Azospirillum sp. TSH100: one gene and its partner. The protein of the gene in region 1 interacts with the protein of each later gene in a pairwise test. Links are inferred from orthologs where the notes say so. Each region holds a gene or a part of one and is shown in the gene's direction. Other genes may lie near its edges. The genes, in order: E6C72_RS02490 and E6C72_RS10600.

Region 1 (8,552 bases):
AACTAAAAATATGTGACATGACGTTGTGAACGCATAATCAGAGAGTTTGGTCTCATGTTTCGGGTTGCCGGATAACCCCTTGCGCCTTCAATGGTGGCCGTTGCAATAAGCGCTCGTTAGCGGCGGCTTTTTCACTTCCGTATAACGTCGGACTGTGGAACGGGAAGTGGCGCGAGGGGCGGATGATCACGCGCTGCATATCTCATCCGTAGACTCCAAGGTTTCTAACGCAAAAGACCTTCCCCATCGGCTGACGGAGAAGGCTTTCGCTTTTGAGCGATGGCTAGCCCGTCAGGCGGCGCGGATGGTCGACAGGAAGCCGTTCACCGCGTTGCGCAGGCGGCCGGCGTCGTTGGCGAGCTGGCCCGACACCGTCAGGACGTTCTCGGCGGAATGGCCGGCCTCGACGGCGGCGACACGGACGTCGGCGATGGTCTTGGTCACCTCCTGGGTGCCGCTGGCCGCCTGCTGGACGTTGCGGGCGATCTCGGCGGTGGCGGAGCCCTGTTCCTCCACCGCGGCGGCGATGGCGGTGGAGATCTCGTCGATCTGGGCGATGATGCCGCCGATGCCCTTGATCGCGCCGGCCGTCTCCTCGGTCACGCGCTGCATGCCGCTGACATGGCTGGCGATGTCCTCCGTCGCACGGGCGGTCTGGCTGGCGAGGCTCTTCACCTCCTGCGCCACCACGGCGAAGCCCTTGCCCGCCTCACCGGCGCGGGCCGCCTCGATGGTGGCGTTCAGCGCCAGCAGGTTGGTCTGGCTGGCGATGTCCTGGATCAGCTGCACCACCGTGCCGATCTTCTCGGCCGCCGCGGTCAGGCTGAGAACCTGGCCGTTGGCCTGCTGGGCCGCTTCCACCGCCTCGCGGGCGATCTGGGCGGAGCGGTTGACGCGCTGACCGATCTCCTGGATCGAGGCCGACAGCTCCTCGGTGGCGCTGGCGACGGTCTGCACGTTGCTGCTGGCATCCTCGGAGGCGTTGGCGACCACGCCGGCCTGCTGGCTGGTCTGGGTCGCGGTGGCGGTCATGGTCTGGGCGGTGCCCGTCATCGACTGGGCGGCGCGGTCGACGCCGTCCACCACATTCATCACCTGGGCTTCCAGATTGTCGGCGAGTTGCAGCATGGCCTTGCGGCGTTCGGCGTCGGCCTTGGCCTGATCCTCGGCCCGCTGGTCGATCATCCGCTTCAGGTCGGCCATCATCTTGCGCAGGGCATCGGCCAGCGCGCCGACCTCGTCGGCCTGCCGGATGTCCAGCGTCTGGTCGAAGCGGCCGGCGGCGATGCCTTCGGCGAAGGAGACGCTGGCGCGGATCGGCCGGGCGACGCCGCCGGCCACCACCCACATGATCGCCACGGCGCCCAGCGCGACCAGCGCGCCGACCGTGACCTGCCACAGGATGTTGGAGTTGGCACGCTCACCCATTTCCGTGGAGAGCGCCATGCCGTCGGCCAGCACGATGTCCTTCGGCACCTGGACCAGCACGGCCCACGGCTTCTCGGTGTTGCCGAGCGTGATGGGCGCGAAGCTGCGCAGCATGTTGGTGGAGGAGTCGATGTCGACATGCGGCTTGCCGGCCTGGACACCCGCCAGATCGGCCTGCCAGGAGCTGTCGAAGGTGGAGATCGACTGGCCGATCAGGTCGGGCCGCGCGCTGTGGGCGACGATCAGACCCATGTTGCTGATGATGACCACCTGGCTGCGGCCGTTGAAGACGGCGGCGCTGACCTTGGTCGACAGCTGCTGCACGAAATCGAGGTTGAAGTCGGCGCCGGCCACGCCGCGGAACTTGCCGCCGATGACAACCGGCACCGACAGGGTCGCCAGGAACACCTGCTTGCCCTGCACGATGTAGGGCAGGGGGTCGAGCACGCTTTCGCGTCCGTTCTCCTGCGGGCCGATGTACCAGCCGCCCTTCATGACGCCGTTGGGATGACGGTCGCGGCTGTCGTACTCGACCAGCGGCTGCATGGCGATGCGGCCGTTCTGGTCGCGGTTCCAATAGGGGATGAAGCGGCCGGTGGCGTCGGTGCCGGTTTCGCGGCGGTTGCGGAACTCCTCGTCCCGGCCGTCGAGCGCGTCGGGCTCCCAGGCCGAATAGGTACCGTTGAACAGCGGGTTCTGCTTCAGGACCGACAGCAGCACGCCGTTGAACGCCTCACGCCGCCTTTCAGCAGGCACATTGCCGGGCAAGCCGTCGTCGGCAAGGCTGGAGAAGCTGTTCGCCATCGTCCGCGCCGCGTTCAACGCGGTGTCGAATTCCGACCGCAGCAGGCCGGCCTGGGTCGCCGCGAGATTCTGCAGGGACTCCGTCGTCTTGCTTTCGAGGATGCGTTCGACGTTCCCGGTAACGAACTCGTTGCTGGAGCGCGTCGACAGGACGGCGAACCCGACCAGCACGGCAACGGTGCCGGCAAGGCAGAACCCCGACAGCATCGCAATTTTTGACTGGATAGACTTTATTTGCATGACGACTTCCCCCGATTAACTCTTGCGACGGAGGAAGCTTTGGATTTTGCTGATTAACGAAGCGTAAACGACCAATAGGGGTCCATCTCTGGTCTTTGCACCTAAAGTATGACGTCTGATGTTAGTTTGGAGAAGTCTGTAAACAGATATACCAGTTGCTTTTGAAGTGGAAAATGAATTTTGATTGCGTGTTTATAATCCAAATTCCGCCACGTCGCATCCGGTAAGCGAGGGTATCACCAGCCTGTCATGAAATCGGACAGCGTGAATACCCTGTTATGTATTGTGTGATTGGGGGAACTGGTTTCCGTCAGCCCTTGCGCGCCCGGGGATGGGCGTTGCGGTACACGTTCATCAGCTGTTCGTTTTCGACGTCCGTGTAACGCTGAGTGGTCGACAGCGACGCGTGGCCGAGCAGATCCTGGATGGCGCGCAGGTCGCCGCCGTCCGCCAAAAGGTGGGTCGCGAAACTATGCCGCAGGGCATGCGGGGTGGCGCTGTCCGGCATGCCCATGAGGGCGCGCAGCTTCTGCATCTGGTGCTGGGCGACGCTGGCGTTCAGCCGGCCGCCGCGGGTGCCGACGAACAGCGGGCCGTCTGGCGCCAGCGTGAAGGGGCAGCTGTCGATATAGGCGCGCACCGCCTCCGTCACCGCCGGCAGGACGGGGATCACGCGGTCCTTGCGGCCCTTGCCGGTGACCCGCAACGTGTCGCCCAGCGGCGCATCCTTGCGCGCCAGGCCCAGCGCCTCGGAAATGCGCAGGCCGCAGCCATAGAGCAGGGTGAACAGGGCACGGTCGCGCTTGCCGATCCAGGGCTCCTCGCGGTCGCGCTCGGCCTCCTCCAGCAGGCGGTCGGCGTCGATTTCCGTCAATGGGCGCGGGGCCGGGCGCTTGACCTTCGGCGTGGCCAGGGTGGCGATGGCGGGATTGTGCAGCCGGCCGCTGCGGTCCAGCCAGCGGAACAGGTTGCGCACCGCCGCCAGCTTGCGGGCCCGGCTGGCGCCGACCAGCCCGTCCATCGCCAGCCTGGACATCCAGGCGCGGAAATCAGCCGCCTTCAGGTCGCCCAGATCGTTCAGCGAGGGCGGCGAGCCGCCGCGGAACTCGGTGAGGAAGCGCAGGAACTCGCCCACGTCGGCGGTGTAGGCCGACAGGGTGTGAGGGGAGACCGCCTTCTCGCTCTCCATCCAACGCCGCCAGTGGGCCAGCACGTCCTGGACGTCGGGCCTGGCGGAAAAACCCAAACCTGGAGCAATGGGAACTGGCTCGGTCACGCCGGCAGCTCCAGCCAGCCGCGGATCACCCGCTCGATGACGCGGGCGAGGAAACCGACCAGTTCGGTGCCCTGGCCGCTGTGGAAGGTGTCGGGTTCGCGGCTGCCGAAGGCGAGCAGGCCGTCGGGCGTCTCGCTGGAGACCTGGATGCGGATCAGCGCCTCCGAGCGGACGAGGCCGGCGCCGGGGCCGTAGATCTCGGGATCGCCCTGGATGTCGGTGTTCAGCACCACGTCGGCGCGCCCCAGCCGGTCGGCTATGGCGCCCGGCTCCACCACCCGCACGCCGGAGCGGTGGACATGGGGAATGTCGGTGCCGTTGGATTCGATGACCAGACAGGCGACGTCGAGGTCGAGAAGGACCGCGAGGTCGGTGGTGATGGTCTGGATCAGCTGCTCGAAGCTCTGGGCGTCGAGCAGGAAAAGCACCGCGGCATGGATGCGGTTCTGGCTGTTCAGGTTGGCCCGGCTGGTGCCGATCAGCTCGCGCTGCTGGTCCTTGAGGGTGCGGACCTCGGCGCGCAGCCGGTCAACCATGAAGGCCTGGAGGTCCACCACCCCCCGCCCGCGGTCGACCGACGGCGGGGTCAGGTGGTGGACCAGATCGGCATTCTGGGCCAGGAAGTCCGGGTGGGTCCGCAGATAGGCGCGCACATCCTCCGAAGAGAGCGCCGACGCCTGTCGCGGTGTGTGGCCCGGTTCGCGGCCCCAGTCGGCCATGATCGCTCCGGCCCGCCTTACAGGATCGACTGGCCGGTCTTCTTCCAGTCCTCGACGAACTGGGCGAGACCCTTGTCGGTCAGCGGGTGGTTGAACAGCTGCTTCAGCACCGACGCCGGGGCGGTCACGACATGGGCGCCCAGGCGGGCGGCCTTGACGATGTGCATCGGGTTGCGGATCGACGCCACCAGCACCTCGGTCTTGAAGGCGTCGTAGTTGCGATAGATCTCACAGATGTCGGTGATGATGCCCATGCCGTCCTGGCCGATGTCGTCCAGGCGGCCGACGAAGGGAGACACGAAGCTGGCGCCGGCCTTGGCCGCCAGGATCGCCTGGGCGGGGGAGAAGCACAGCGTGACGTTGACCATCGTCCCTTCGGACGAGATGATCTTGCAGACCTTCAGGCCGGCCGGGGTCAGCGGCACCTTCACCGCGACGCGGTGCGAGATCTTGGCGATCTTGTGGGCCTCGGCAAGCATGGTCTCGAAGTCGGTGGACGCCACCTCGGCGCTGACCGGACCGTTGACGACGTCGCAAATCTCCGCCACGAGGTCGAGGAACTTGCGGCCGGACTTGGCGATCAGGGAGGGGTTGGTGGTAACACCGTCCAGCAGACCGGTATCGGCCAGATCGCGGATCTCGGCGATGTCGGCGGTGTCGACGAAGAACTTCATGACGAAGGGTCCATGCTTGCTGATGTTGACCGGAACCGGCCGCGCCGGAAAGCTGACCGACGCGCCGTCCCGCCCGGTGCCCGGGACATGAGGCCACTCTAGCCGATGCGTTCGACTTCCGCCAGTTCCGCCCCGGGCTTCCAGGGGGATCTTCTTGGGGACGCGCCCGAAACGGGGCAGCCCGAAGGCGATTCCGCAGCCGATTCCAGGGGCAATTCCGCAGATTTGCCGGAAAAGCCGCAGCGTCACGGGTCCGACCGCCGCGTCGCCGTCCTGCTGCCGCTGCCACTGCGCGAGGCCTACGACTACCGCGTGCCGGACGGCATGGAACTGGTTCCCGGCGATTTCGTCGAAGTGCCGCTGGGGCCGCGCCGGGTGATCGGCGTCGTCTGGGGCCCCGGCGCCGGGGCGCTCGAGTCCGGCCGGCTCAAGCCGGTGATGCGCCGGTTCGAGGTGCCGCCGATGACCGGGGTCGGCCGCCGCTTCGTCGAATGGGTCGCCGCCTACACCATGACGCCGCCGGGCTTCGTCCTGCGCATGGCGGTCAGCGTGCCGTCCGCGCTGGAGCCGCCGAAGCCGATGCTGGCCTATCTGCGCAAGCATGACGCGGAGCCGCCGCCCGGCTTCAAGATGACCGACCCGCGTAAGCGTATCCTGGCGCTGCTGGAGGATGGGCCTCCCCGCACGCCCGCGGAGCTGGCGGAGGAGGCCGGCTGCGGCATCACCGTGGTGCGCGGGCTGGCGGAGGCCGGGCTGCTGGAGCCGATGCTGCTTCAGCCGACACGCCTCGGCCGGCCGGACTGGCGGCGGCCCGGTCCCACCCTGTCGACCAACCAGCGGGCGGCGGCCGACGACCTGCGCGGGCGGGTGGCGTCGGGGCGCTACTCCACCGTCCTGCTCGACGGAGTCACCGGATCGGGCAAGACGGAGGTCTATTACGAGGCGATCTCGGCGGCGCTGGAGCAGGGCAAGCAGGCTCTGGTTCTGCTGCCGGAGATCGCGCTGTCGGCCCAGTGGCTCGACCGCTTCGCCCGGCGCTTCGGCGCGCCGCCGGCGGAATGGCATTCCGAACTGACAGGGGCGCAGCGCCGCGACACCTGGCGCGCGGTGTCGAAGGGCGAGGTGCCGGTCGTGGTGGGGGCGCGCTCGGCGCTGTTCCTGCCCTATCCCGATCTGGGCGTCATCGTCGTCGACGAGGAGCACGACTCCGCCTACAAGCAGGAGGAGGGCGCGATCTACCACGCCCGCGACATGGCGGTGGCGCGGGCGCATCTGGGCGGACTGCCCATCGTCCTGGTCTCCGCCACGCCGTCGCTGGAGACCAAGGTCAATGCCGACAGCCACCGTTATGCCCGGATCGAGCTGCCGTCCCGCCATGGCGGCGCCGTGCTGCCCGACGTGGAACTGGTCGACCTGCGGCGCGACCGCCCGCCGGCCCGGCACTGGCTGGCGCCCAGCCTGCGACAGGCGCTGACCGACACGCTGGCCGGCGGCGAGCAGGCGATGCTGTTCCTGAACCGCCGCGGCTATGCCCCGCTGACCTTGTGCCGCGCCTGCGGCCACCGCATGCAATGCCCGAACTGCACGGCTTGGCTGGTCGAGCACCGGCTCGCCCGCAAGCTGCAATGCCACCATTGCGGCCTGCAGCAGCCCTTGCCGCATGCCTGCCCGGAATGCGGCGAGGAGGGCGCCATGGCCGCCTGCGGTCCCGGGGTGGAGCGCATCGCCGAGGAGGTGGCGGAGCTGTTCCCCGACGCCCGCGCCGCCATCATGGCGTCCGACACCCTGCATGGCCCGCGCGCCATCCAGGAGATGGTGGAGAGCATCGGCCGGCACGAGCTGGACATCATCATCGGCACCCAGGTGATGGCGAAGGGCCACCATTTCCCGATGCTGACCCTGGTGGGGGTGGTCGACGCCGATCTGGGTCTGAACGGTGGCGACCTGCGGGCGGCGGAGCGCACCTACCAACTGCTGCATCAGGTGGCCGGGCGCGCCGGTCGCGGCGAGCGGCCGGGGCGGGTGATGCTGCAGACCTTCATGCCCGAGCATCCGGTGATGCAGGCGCTGGCCGCCGGCGACCGCGACGGCTTCTACCAGCTGGAGGCGGAGATGCGGCTGGAGGCCGGCATGCCGCCCTTCGGGCGGCTGGCGGCGCTGATCGTGTCGGGCGAGGATCCGACCCTGGTCGAACGGGTGGCGATGGCGCTCGGCCGAGCGGCGCCGCGCAGCGACACGGTCCATGTGCTGGGGCCGGCCCCGGCGCCGCTTGCCCTGCTGCGCGGGCGGCACCGCCGCCGCCTGCTGCTGAAGGCGCCGCGCAGCACCCAGGTGCAGCCGCTGATCGCCGAATGGCTGGACAAGGTGGAGATCCCGCCGGCCATCCGCGTCCAGATCGACGTGGACCCCTACAGCTTCCTGTAGGCAGCTTCCTTCAAAGGCTTTGGCTTGGACCGGGCAGGCTGCGGCGAATTGACACGATCCGGTCGCCGGGCCGGTCAGACATGGCACCTGTGACGTTTGGCCCATTGCGTGATGTGGGGCATGGTATTACCACGGCCAGGATGGTTCCGAACCGAAACATCCCTCCCGGGTCCGAGCCAACGGACCCAAACATCCATAGGCACAGGTTCTGGCTGATGGTCGGCGTGATCTCCAAGCTTCGTCTGCGTGTTCAGCGGCAAACGCTGCTGACCGTGCTGCCGGTCCTTCTGCTGCTGGTGGTCATCGCCTTCGCCGCCGGCGCCCCGGCCCGCACCCGCGGCACCGATGCCGAAGCGCTGACCATGATCGACCGGGCCCAGCAGCTGTTGGAGCGGATCGGTCCGGACGCGGCGGCCGAAGCGTTTGCCGGCCATGATAGCGCTTTCACCGACCGCGACCTCTACCCGATGCTGCTGGACGACAAGGGCGTGATGGTCGCCCATGGCTGGACCGCGACGCTGAACGGGTCGGACCTGAAGGACCTGCACGATGTCGACGGCAAGCCCTTCATCCGCGAGGCGCTGGACGGGGTGGCGCGCGACGGCCGCACCGACGTCACCTATCAATGGATCGATCCGCTGACGGGCCAAGTCGCGCGCAAGACGATGCACGCCCGCCGTCTGGTCCTGAACGGCAAGCCTTACATGCTGGCGGTCGGGGTCTATCGCTGAGGCGTTTGTGAAACCGCTGCGGCGGGATGCCGCAGGCCGGTTTTTTACATGGTGAAAATTACCGCGGCCAAATCCAGGGGAGGTCAGGACGTCCGCGGGCGGCGCGGCCGCCAGATCGACAGGCAGTCGGCGGCGCTGTCGCCGGCACCGATGCCATACCAGCCCGAACGGTCATGGAAGGACAGGCTGTAGCGGCCCTTGGCGTCGCGCTCGAAGCGGAAGACCGGGCGGTCGACTTCGGGCAGCAGCACCAGAA
Region 2 (8,432 bases), 1.7 Mb from region 1 along the record:
ACCATCTCTGCCTTGCGGCGGGCGTACTGGCTGTCTTCCAACTGCGAGAACGGGCCGGAGAAGCCGTTTTCCACCAGCACGCGCTTGGCCTTCGGGGCGATGGTCGCCACGCGTTCCAGCGTCGTCATGCCGGTGGACAGCGACGCGAGGTCGACCGTGACCGGAACCATGAAGGTCAGACGTTCGCCGTCGCCAACGTAATAGTCGAAGCCCGACACCTCGGCCCAGTTGAAGAACCACTGCGAAATATTCCCGCCGAAATCATACAGGCGGCCGCCGCGCTGCAGTTCCGGCCCGATCAGGTCCCAGAACTCGTAGAAGCCGTCGCCCGAGCCCATCATGTTCATGAAGTCCTGGGTGATGCGGCGGTGTTCGACCACATCCGGGCCGAACAGGCGGGCCAGACGCTCGTTCACCTCGTACTCGACGACCTTCAGTTGCAGGCCTTCCAGCATGGCGGTCGCCATCAGGTGATGGGACAGCAGCGTCTTGCCGACGCCGCCGCGGTCATTGAGGACGAAGATCGTGCCCAGCATGCGATCGCCTTTCCAGTATGCGTTTGTTGAATCGTCTTGGGTCATCGTGGGAGGCATCGGCTGGGATACAGGAGAGCCGGTGCCCCGCGCAACCGCCGTGGACGTCTGGTGGGAAGCCGGCGGCACGGCCGGCTCGGTCATTGCGGGTTGGGGAGACGTTTGCTGCGCCTCGGGGGCCTCCCCGGCACCACTCTCTGCCGATCCGTCTTCGGCGGCCATGGTTGCCGGGGCAAGCAGGTCCGGGACAAGCAGGTCAAGGGCAGGGACGACCGTTTCGCTGCCGCCGCCAGATGCCGAGGCTTCCATCGTCGGTTCGTCGGCGATGGCGGCCGGCACGGCATCCGCAGCGGCTTCGTCGACAGCGTCGTCACCGGCATCCCCGGCGGCTTCCGCCGGCGGTTCCGTATCGCCGACCGTGGCCACGACCGCCGCAACGGCGCCGGAGTCGGGTGACTCATCCTCATCCGCCTCATCCTTCTGGCCGGCGGACAGCGCGGCTTGATGGACAGCGGCCAGCGTTTCAGCGGGAAGGGCGGCGGCAGCGGAATGGTCGCCGGCGGCTTCGCCACGGCCCTCGTTCCCGACGAGGAAGAAAGCGGACCGCAAAGTGACGGGGGAAATCGGCTGATTGTCGCGGGCGGTCACGCCCAGCTTGGCCAGCAGGTCTGAGATTTCGGCCCAGGACAGGCCACGTTCGCGCATCAGCCCGATATCGGCATAGCTTTCGCGCACCGCCTGCATGGCGCTGCGGTTGCCAGCCGGGCGATCGGCAAGGAGCCGTTCAAGTTCCGAGCGGTCGATCGACACCGTATGGGATTCCGGCAAGATGAAACGGCGGCGGGGAAGCGCCCGGATGTTTGGATTGCAAGGAATCCATTCCCCTGTGGCCGAAAAAATAGTACAAGCGGCCATCACGCGCAAACGGTTTCCAAACGACATCAACGGCGCTAAACATCGTTGCCCGATTGGGGATCATCTCGTAACGCCGGGCGACTTCGCCGACGTTCCGCCAGACGACGCCATGATGGCAGATGGCATCATGATGATGGCTTTTGGAACCGCCCATCGGTCGCGCGGGTTGCCATGGTTACCATACGGGAAAAGGGCGCCGCCGTTTCCGACAGGTCGGGCGTCTTCATCAGGCTGGGCTTGGAACCGGGGTAAGGCCAGGATGCCTCACGATTTTGGTTCGTCACGGGACCGGCGACCCGCACCCTTGGCAGGGGCGGGCATCGGCTTTCACGAGTTGCGGCAGGCGTGCGAGATATCGGCCCTGCGGGAAGATTTGGAACGGCTTGCGCATGAAGCCGGCGCACTGCGCGACAGTGTCGAGCAGGCGGTGGAAACCGTGCGTGACCGTTTCGCCGCGCTGACCGCGGAGGAAATGGCCGACCCGATGGTGCTGGCGCCGCTGCTTCAACTGGCGGTCACCACTCTGCTGGATATTCGTGAGCAGGCCCGCCAGTTGAACACCCAGACAGGCCCGCTGTCGGATGATGAGCGTCCGTCCTGGCTGGGGGCCGCCGACTCGCGGCGTCTGCGCCAGCCTGCCGCGCCAGCCTGGGAATCGCCGGATTTGGAATCGCTGGACTGGGACGGGGAGCCCGACAGCGGAGACGATGGCGACGCGCCGGATTCCGGCAACGAGGCGGTTCGGCTCAATTCTCGACCACCGCGCGCAGCCGAAAGGCCGGCTCCTCCTCCACAGCCGGTGCTGGCGGTGCCGGCTCCGCCCATGCCGTCACCGCTGCCCCTTTCCCCGTCCACGGCGCCAACAAGTCCATTCCAATCCACCTCACCATCGGTACCTGGACGTGCGGTGGACGGACAGGCGTCCTGGCTTGCCAGCGAACCGGTACCGGCACCGCCGCCGTCCCGTGCCGCGACAGTGCGGGCCAATGGCACCGGCGGTCAGCGTCCCACAGGCGGGATCAACTGGCTGGGACCGGCTGGCCGCTGACTTCGGTAAACAAAAGTGATCGGCAGCCGGGCGCACCGCGACTCGGGTACGAACTCCTGTGTTCGTCCGGACGAAAAGGTCAGAATCTGAACGATTGAGCTTGCAAATTCGGAGCAGTTCTAATACAAACGGCATATCAGCAAATATATTTTTACCAAAATTCGCCGTTTCCTGCACAACAGTCTGAACGCCCGAGGTCGGTCACATGCTCCGGATCGACAGCATCGCCAAACCGCATATGCCCCACCGCAGCCGCACACCCGGGCAGCCGTTGCGCGTGATCCTGGTGGAGCATGATCCCGGCATCGCCGACGCATTGTCGGTGCTGATCGCGGACCTTGGGCACAGCATCTGCGGAATTGCGCAGACGGAAAGCGAGGCGGTCGACCTTGCCCTGCGCGAACGTCCGGATCTGGCGCTGACCGACGTGCGGTTGGGCGGCGGGGACGGCATAGCGGTTGCGCGGCGTTTGAACCTGCACCATGGCCTGCGCTCCATCTTCCTGTCCGGAAACAGCGATCACGGCACCATGGCCCGCATCACCGAGACCTATCCGCTCGGCGTGGTGCACAAGCCGTTCTCCCATTCCCAGTTGAAGATCGCCCTGGATCTGGCGGCGCGCCGCCTGCGCTGACCGGCATCGGGAGGAGTGGGGTTCCGGCCCTACGCCAAAGGATTTGGTTTTCCCAAGCCTGTTCCTCTGCTATATTTGTTCATGGAGTGTTCTGGTGCGGAACGGCAGGGCGAGTGCGCCGGTCCGGACATCGCCGGAGCATGTCCGACGGCGGTTGACCAGCGTCGGTCCCTCGTGCTTCGTTGCGCGTGACCGGGGGGATGGTCGCCATTGAACAGCCGGCCCTGCGAATGGGAACCCTCGGCATCTGGGTGCCTCTGCCGGGCATCCTGATGGGTCGGCATGGATGCTGGGACACTCGCGCTTAGGAGCAACGAGCGATGAATGTTTGGACGTTTACGGGACGCCTGGGCGCGGACGGCGAATTGCGCACGACCCAGAGCGGCGAAAAGGTGCTTGGCTTCCGCGTTGCCAACGATGTCGGCTTTGGCGATCGCAAGACGACCCAGTGGGTCGATTGTTCGATCTGGGGCCGCCGCGCCGAGTCGCTCGCGCCGCACCTGACCAAGGGCAAGAGCGTCGTCGTTTCGGGCGAAGTGACCCTGCGCGAGTATGAAAAGCGCGATGGTACCCGTGGTGCGGGCCTGTCGGTCCGCGTGGCCGAGATCGACTTTACCGGCGGCGCCCGTGAAGAGGGCGGCGGCGGAAGCTACGGCGGCGGTGGCGGCTACGAATCACGTGGCGGCGGAAGCAGCGGCGGCTATGGTGGCGGCAGCGGTGGTGGGAACTACGGCGGCGGCTCGTCGGGCGGCAACCGTGGTGGTGGTGGCGCTCCGCCGCGTCATGAGGATCTCGACGACGAGATCCCCTTCTGAGGCAAGCCACAACAGTGAGTTCCATCGGCCGGATGCCCGTCATCCGGCCGATTTTTTTGATTTTGCTGTCAGCCGGCCAGCATCGCCCGCATGCGCGGAGCCATATGGTCGAGGAAGGCGCGGACCCGGCGCGGCGCCCGATCGCGTCCGGTGTAGACGGCGTGCATTTCCTCGGTATCGACCAAGGTGTCCTCCAGCACCGCCACCAGGCGCCCCGCGCGCAAGTCGTCGCGGACATGATATTCCGCAAGCCGCGCCAGCCCCAGGCCCAGCAGCGCCAAATGGCGTACCGTCTCGCCATTGTTCGCAAGGACACGGGTCGGCACCTCACGATCCACCAGCCGTCCGCCGGACTTCAACGGCCAGACTGCGGCTGCGCGGCGGAAGTTGAAGCCAAGACAATCATGCGCTTCCAGATCCGCGGCGGTGATCGGCACGCCCTTTCGGTCCAGATAAGCGGGAGAGGCGACGATCACGCGCCGAACGACGCCCAGCCTCTGCGCCAGCAGGGCAGAATCGCTCAACGGCCCGGCGCGGAACGCGACGTCGACACGCGCAGCGTAGAGATCCACCACCTCGTCGGTCATCGTCACGTCCATCGTGATGCCGGGATGGTCGCGCAGGAAATCGGGCAACAAAGGCAACAGGCAATGCTGGCCGAACGGTACAGAGGCATTGGCCCGGATCAGGCCGGTCGGCGCACGGGCCCCGCCGGCGATCTCCGCATCCAATGCGTCCATCTCGCCCAACAGGCTTGCGGCCCGTTCCCGGTAAAGCTCCCCCTCCGCAGTCAGGCGCAACTTCCGGGTGGACCGTTCGACCAGCCGCACACCAAGCCGCTCCTCCAGCCGCCCGACCAGCTTCGCGGTGGATGACGGCGTCATGCCGACATCGCGCCCTGCCGCACTGAAGCTGCCCTGGGCGGCAACCCGGAGGAAAACCCGCATTTCCCAGGCGCGTGCATCGCTCATACCGGCATCTCCGTCTCAGCCTTGTCTTTCAATGACAAAATCATCGGAACAGCGCGGGCATTCCCGTTTCTGACCTTATGGCGCACATCGTCTCTCCAGCACAGCCATTCCAGATATGGAGAGTTTCGAGATGCCTCTCGCACTGCTGGCGCTGGCAATCAGCGCCTATGCGATCGGGACGACGGAGTTCGTGATCGTCGGCCTGCTTCCCACCGTAGCGAGCGATCTGAACGTCAGCCTGCCGCTGGCCGGCATGGTGGTCAGCGTCTATGCACTGGGTGTCACCTTTGGGGCACCGATCCTGACCGCGCTGACCGGCCGGCTTCCACGCAAGCCGCTGCTGCTGGGCTTGATGGGCGTGTTCGTCATCGGCAACCTGCTGGCCGGCGTCAGCCCCAATTACGAGACGCTGCTGGTCGCACGGGTGCTGAGCGCCTTCGCCCATGGCGTCTTCTTCTCGGTCGGCTCGACCATCGCCGCCGATCTGGTGCCGGAGGACAAGCGCGCCTCGGCCATCGCCATGATGTTCTCCGGCCTGACCATCGCCATCGTCACCGGCGTACCGCTGGGCACCTGGATCGGCCAGACCTTCGGCTGGCGCGCCACCTTTCTGGCGGTGTCGGCGCTGGGCGTGGTCGGCGGGCTGGGCGTTGCCGCACTGGTGCCGCCGCGGCTCAGCCAGCCGCCGGCCGCCGGACTGGGGGCGCAGGTCGGCGTATTGACCAAGCCGCGGCTTCTGCTGGCGTTCGCCATCACGGCGCTGGGATATGGAGGCACGTTCGTCGCCTTCACCTTCCTGGCGCCGATCCTTGAGACGATCACCGGATTCTCGAACTCGACCGTCAGCCTCGTTCTGGTGCTGTACGGAGCCGCCATCGCCGTCGGCAACATCATCGGCGGCCGTCTCGCCAACCGACGTCCGGTGCGGGCGCTGGCATGGCTGTTCGCCTTGCAGGCCCTGGTTCTGATCGTCTTCACCTTCACCGCCGACGCCAAGGTTCCGGCACTGGTCACGCTGGCCGGCATGGGGGCGCTGGCCTTCGCCAATGTCCCGGGGCTCCAGCTCTATGTCGTCCAACTGGCGCAGCGCCATGCGCCGGGGGCGGTGGATGTGGCGTCGGCGTTGAACATTGCCGCCTTCAACCTGGGCATTGCGGCGGGCGCCTTCTTTGGCGGACAGGTGGTGTCCTCCCCGCTCGGCCTTGGCGCCACACCGTGGGTCGGTGGTCTCTTCGTGCTGGGCGGTCTGGTTCTGACGCTGGCGAGTGGCGCCCTCGACCGGCGGGAGATGGCCGTACCGGCAGCCTGCTAGACCAGCCCGTTAGACCGGATCAGCCTCCAGCGTCAACGTATCGAGCAGGAAGCTGCCGTCCTCGGTGATATCGAAATGGGCGCGGACCTCTGCCGCCACGCTGCGCTGGAGCGACCGGATGGCCTGGGCATGCAGTTCCGGCGTACGGGTGCGGGCGGTCCAGACCGGGAATTCCATGCGCAGGCGACGCGGCGTCAGCGACCGGACGGCAAAGCCCGCCCGCGCCAGCGCCGCCATCCACTCGGCCGCCGTATAGTTGCGGACGTGCGACGGATCGCGCAGCACTTCGACCACCTGCAGGTGGGTGTCCAGGACGGCGGCGGCTGGTGCGATGCAGTCGACGAAGACCGCCATGCCATTCGGCCCCAGAACCCGACGGGCCTCCCGCAAACCAGCCTCGAAGTCCCGCCAGTGATGGGCGGTGAAGCGGCAGAGCACCACGTCGAAATGGCCATCCTCGAAGGGCAGCCGTTCAGCCGGAGCCTGCCGCGTGATGATGTTGGTCAGGCCGCGTTCCGCAGCGGTGCGGCCGACCACCTCCAGCATCTCCGGCGTCAGGTCGACGGCAATCACCTCCGCCACATGGGGAGCGGCGCGGTAGCTGACATGGCCGCCGCCGCAGCCCAGGTCCAGCACCCGGCCATTGGAACGGCCATGCAGAACCTGTTCGATCTGGTCCAGGTCGGCCCCCCCGGAATGGACGGCGCTGGACACATAGGCGTCGGCGCGCGGTCCGTAATTCTCGGCGACGACGCCGTGGTGGTTCTGGCTCATGGATGGCAGTCCTTGTTGGGTGGCTGATGGCATGAGCGTCGCGCCATTCCTAACCGGGTACAAGGAGGGTGGTTATCCTGGTATAAACACTGCCACCATGACTTCTGCCGCCACCGCTTCACCGACCACCGCGACCGATCCATCCGCCGAACGGCGGCGCCTTTTGGGTTCCTTCCTGCGTCGCCATCGCGAGCGCCTGACTCCGGCGGATGCCGGTTTGCAGGGTGGCTCCACCCGTCGCCGTACCCCCGGCCTGCGACGGGAGGAACTGGCCCAACTCTGCGGCATCAGCCCGACCTGGTACAGCTGGCTGGAACAGGGGCGCGACGTATCGGTCTCTCCTGCCGCACTGGCGCGGCTGGCCGTGGCGCTGCACCTGACCGGAGCGGAGCGGGCCTATCTGTTCGAGATGACGCGCAAGCGCGACCCGGACGCACCGTCGGGCGGTTCCGCCGATCAGCCGCCTGCGTCACTGCTCACGGCGTTGGGAGCGATGACGGTGCCGGCATATCTTCTCGACCGGCTATGGACAGCAGTCGGCTGGAACCCGGCGGCGGAGCGGCTGTTCGGCGGCTGGCTCGGGAGCGGCGGTGGGGAACGCAACCTGCTGCGCTATGTCTTTCTCGACCCAGCTGCCCGACACTTTATCCAGGATTGGGAGAATCGGGCCCGCCGTCTGCTGGCGGAGTTCCGCGCCGAAACCGCCCGCCATCCTGAAGATTCGGCGGCACAGGCTTTGGTCGCCGGGCTGCGGCGGGAGAGCCCACTCTTCACCCGGATGTGGGACGATCATGGCGTATTGGAGCGGGAAGGGGGGCTGCGCCACTTCGAGCATCCGCTGGATGGTTCACTGACGCTGGAACAGTTGACCCTGCGTCCCAATAGCCGATCAGCTTACGCGCTGGTCATGCTGCTCGATCCGGAGGGCGCCGGACAGCACGAATGACTGATTTTTCGCTTGGGGAAAGTTGGCTGGGGCGCCAGGATTCGAACCTGGGAATGGCGGTACCAAAAACCGCTGCCTTACCGCTTGGCGACGCCCCAACCGGCGCGGCGATCGTTCGTATCGCCGGAAGGAGCGGCACCATAATCGGAAGCCCGGCCGAAGGCAACAGGCTGTTTTCAGAAAATTTTCATGGATTGGCAGGCATCGGGAAAGCCGCTCAGCGACCCTCCCGGCGCCATGCCATCAGAAGACCGCCCAGCACCAGGGCCAGAACCGCGCCGACAGGAAGAAGCGGAACGTCGGTCACTCCGGTCACAGTGTAGTCGCCATTGGCGCGCAGGCCGATCCAGCCGGCGCCGGTCTGGCTGCGGTCGGGCTGGGTGCGCCGGACATCGATCCCCGGATTGGGGCCATTGTCGGTGTCGGTCACCCAATGGATACCGCCGCCGGTCGCTTCCGCCACCGGCTTCATGCGGTCACCGGT

The links.
Region 2: the proteins of E6C72_RS02490 (region 1) and E6C72_RS10600 interact in binary tests that used the Escherichia coli proteins (3 or more experiments, as listed by UniProt). The link is inferred for Azospirillum sp. TSH100 from one-to-one orthologs.

Annotation. Positions count from the first base shown.
Region 1 is NZ_CP039634.1:511,304-519,855, reverse strand. The notes cover bases 4,901-7,905. They hold E6C72_RS02490 (primosomal protein N'), read left to right. Parts: upstream 4,901-5,246; coding sequence 5,247-7,565; downstream 7,566-7,905. Other genes in these bases: E6C72_RS02485 (cache domain-containing protein), read left to right, coding at 7,781-7,905; fsa (fructose-6-phosphate aldolase), read right to left, coding at 4,901-5,141. Outside these bases: E6C72_RS02510 (methyl-accepting chemotaxis protein), read right to left, coding at 292-2,472; E6C72_RS02505 (tyrosine recombinase XerC), read right to left, coding at 2,783-3,748; E6C72_RS02500 (DUF484 family protein), read right to left, coding at 3,745-4,467; more of fsa, read right to left, coding at 4,485-4,900; more of E6C72_RS02485, read left to right, coding at 7,906-8,296; E6C72_RS02480 (hypothetical protein), read right to left, coding at 8,380-8,552.
Region 2 is NZ_CP039634.1:2,244,428-2,252,859, reverse strand. Bases 2,313-5,197 are described here. They hold E6C72_RS10600 (single-stranded DNA-binding protein), read left to right. Parts: upstream 2,313-3,450; coding sequence 3,451-3,945; downstream 3,946-5,197. Other genes in these bases: E6C72_RS10590 (MFS transporter), read left to right, coding at 5,047-5,197; E6C72_RS10595 (LysR substrate-binding domain-containing protein), read right to left, coding at 4,014-4,916; E6C72_RS10605 (response regulator), read left to right, coding at 2,702-3,130; E6C72_RS10610 (hypothetical protein), read left to right, coding at 2,313-2,496. In the rest of the region: E6C72_RS10615 (hypothetical protein), read right to left, coding at 1-1,448; more of E6C72_RS10610, read left to right, coding at 1,753-2,312; more of E6C72_RS10590, read left to right, coding at 5,198-6,228; E6C72_RS10585 (class I SAM-dependent methyltransferase), read right to left, coding at 6,238-7,002; E6C72_RS10580 (helix-turn-helix transcriptional regulator), read left to right, coding at 7,100-7,948; E6C72_RS10570 (glutamine amidotransferase), read right to left, coding at 8,166-8,432. UniProt on the Escherichia coli protein: Plays an important role in DNA replication, recombination and repair. Binds to ssDNA and to an array of partner proteins to recruit them to their sites of action during DNA metabolism. Acts as a sliding platform that migrates on DNA via reptation.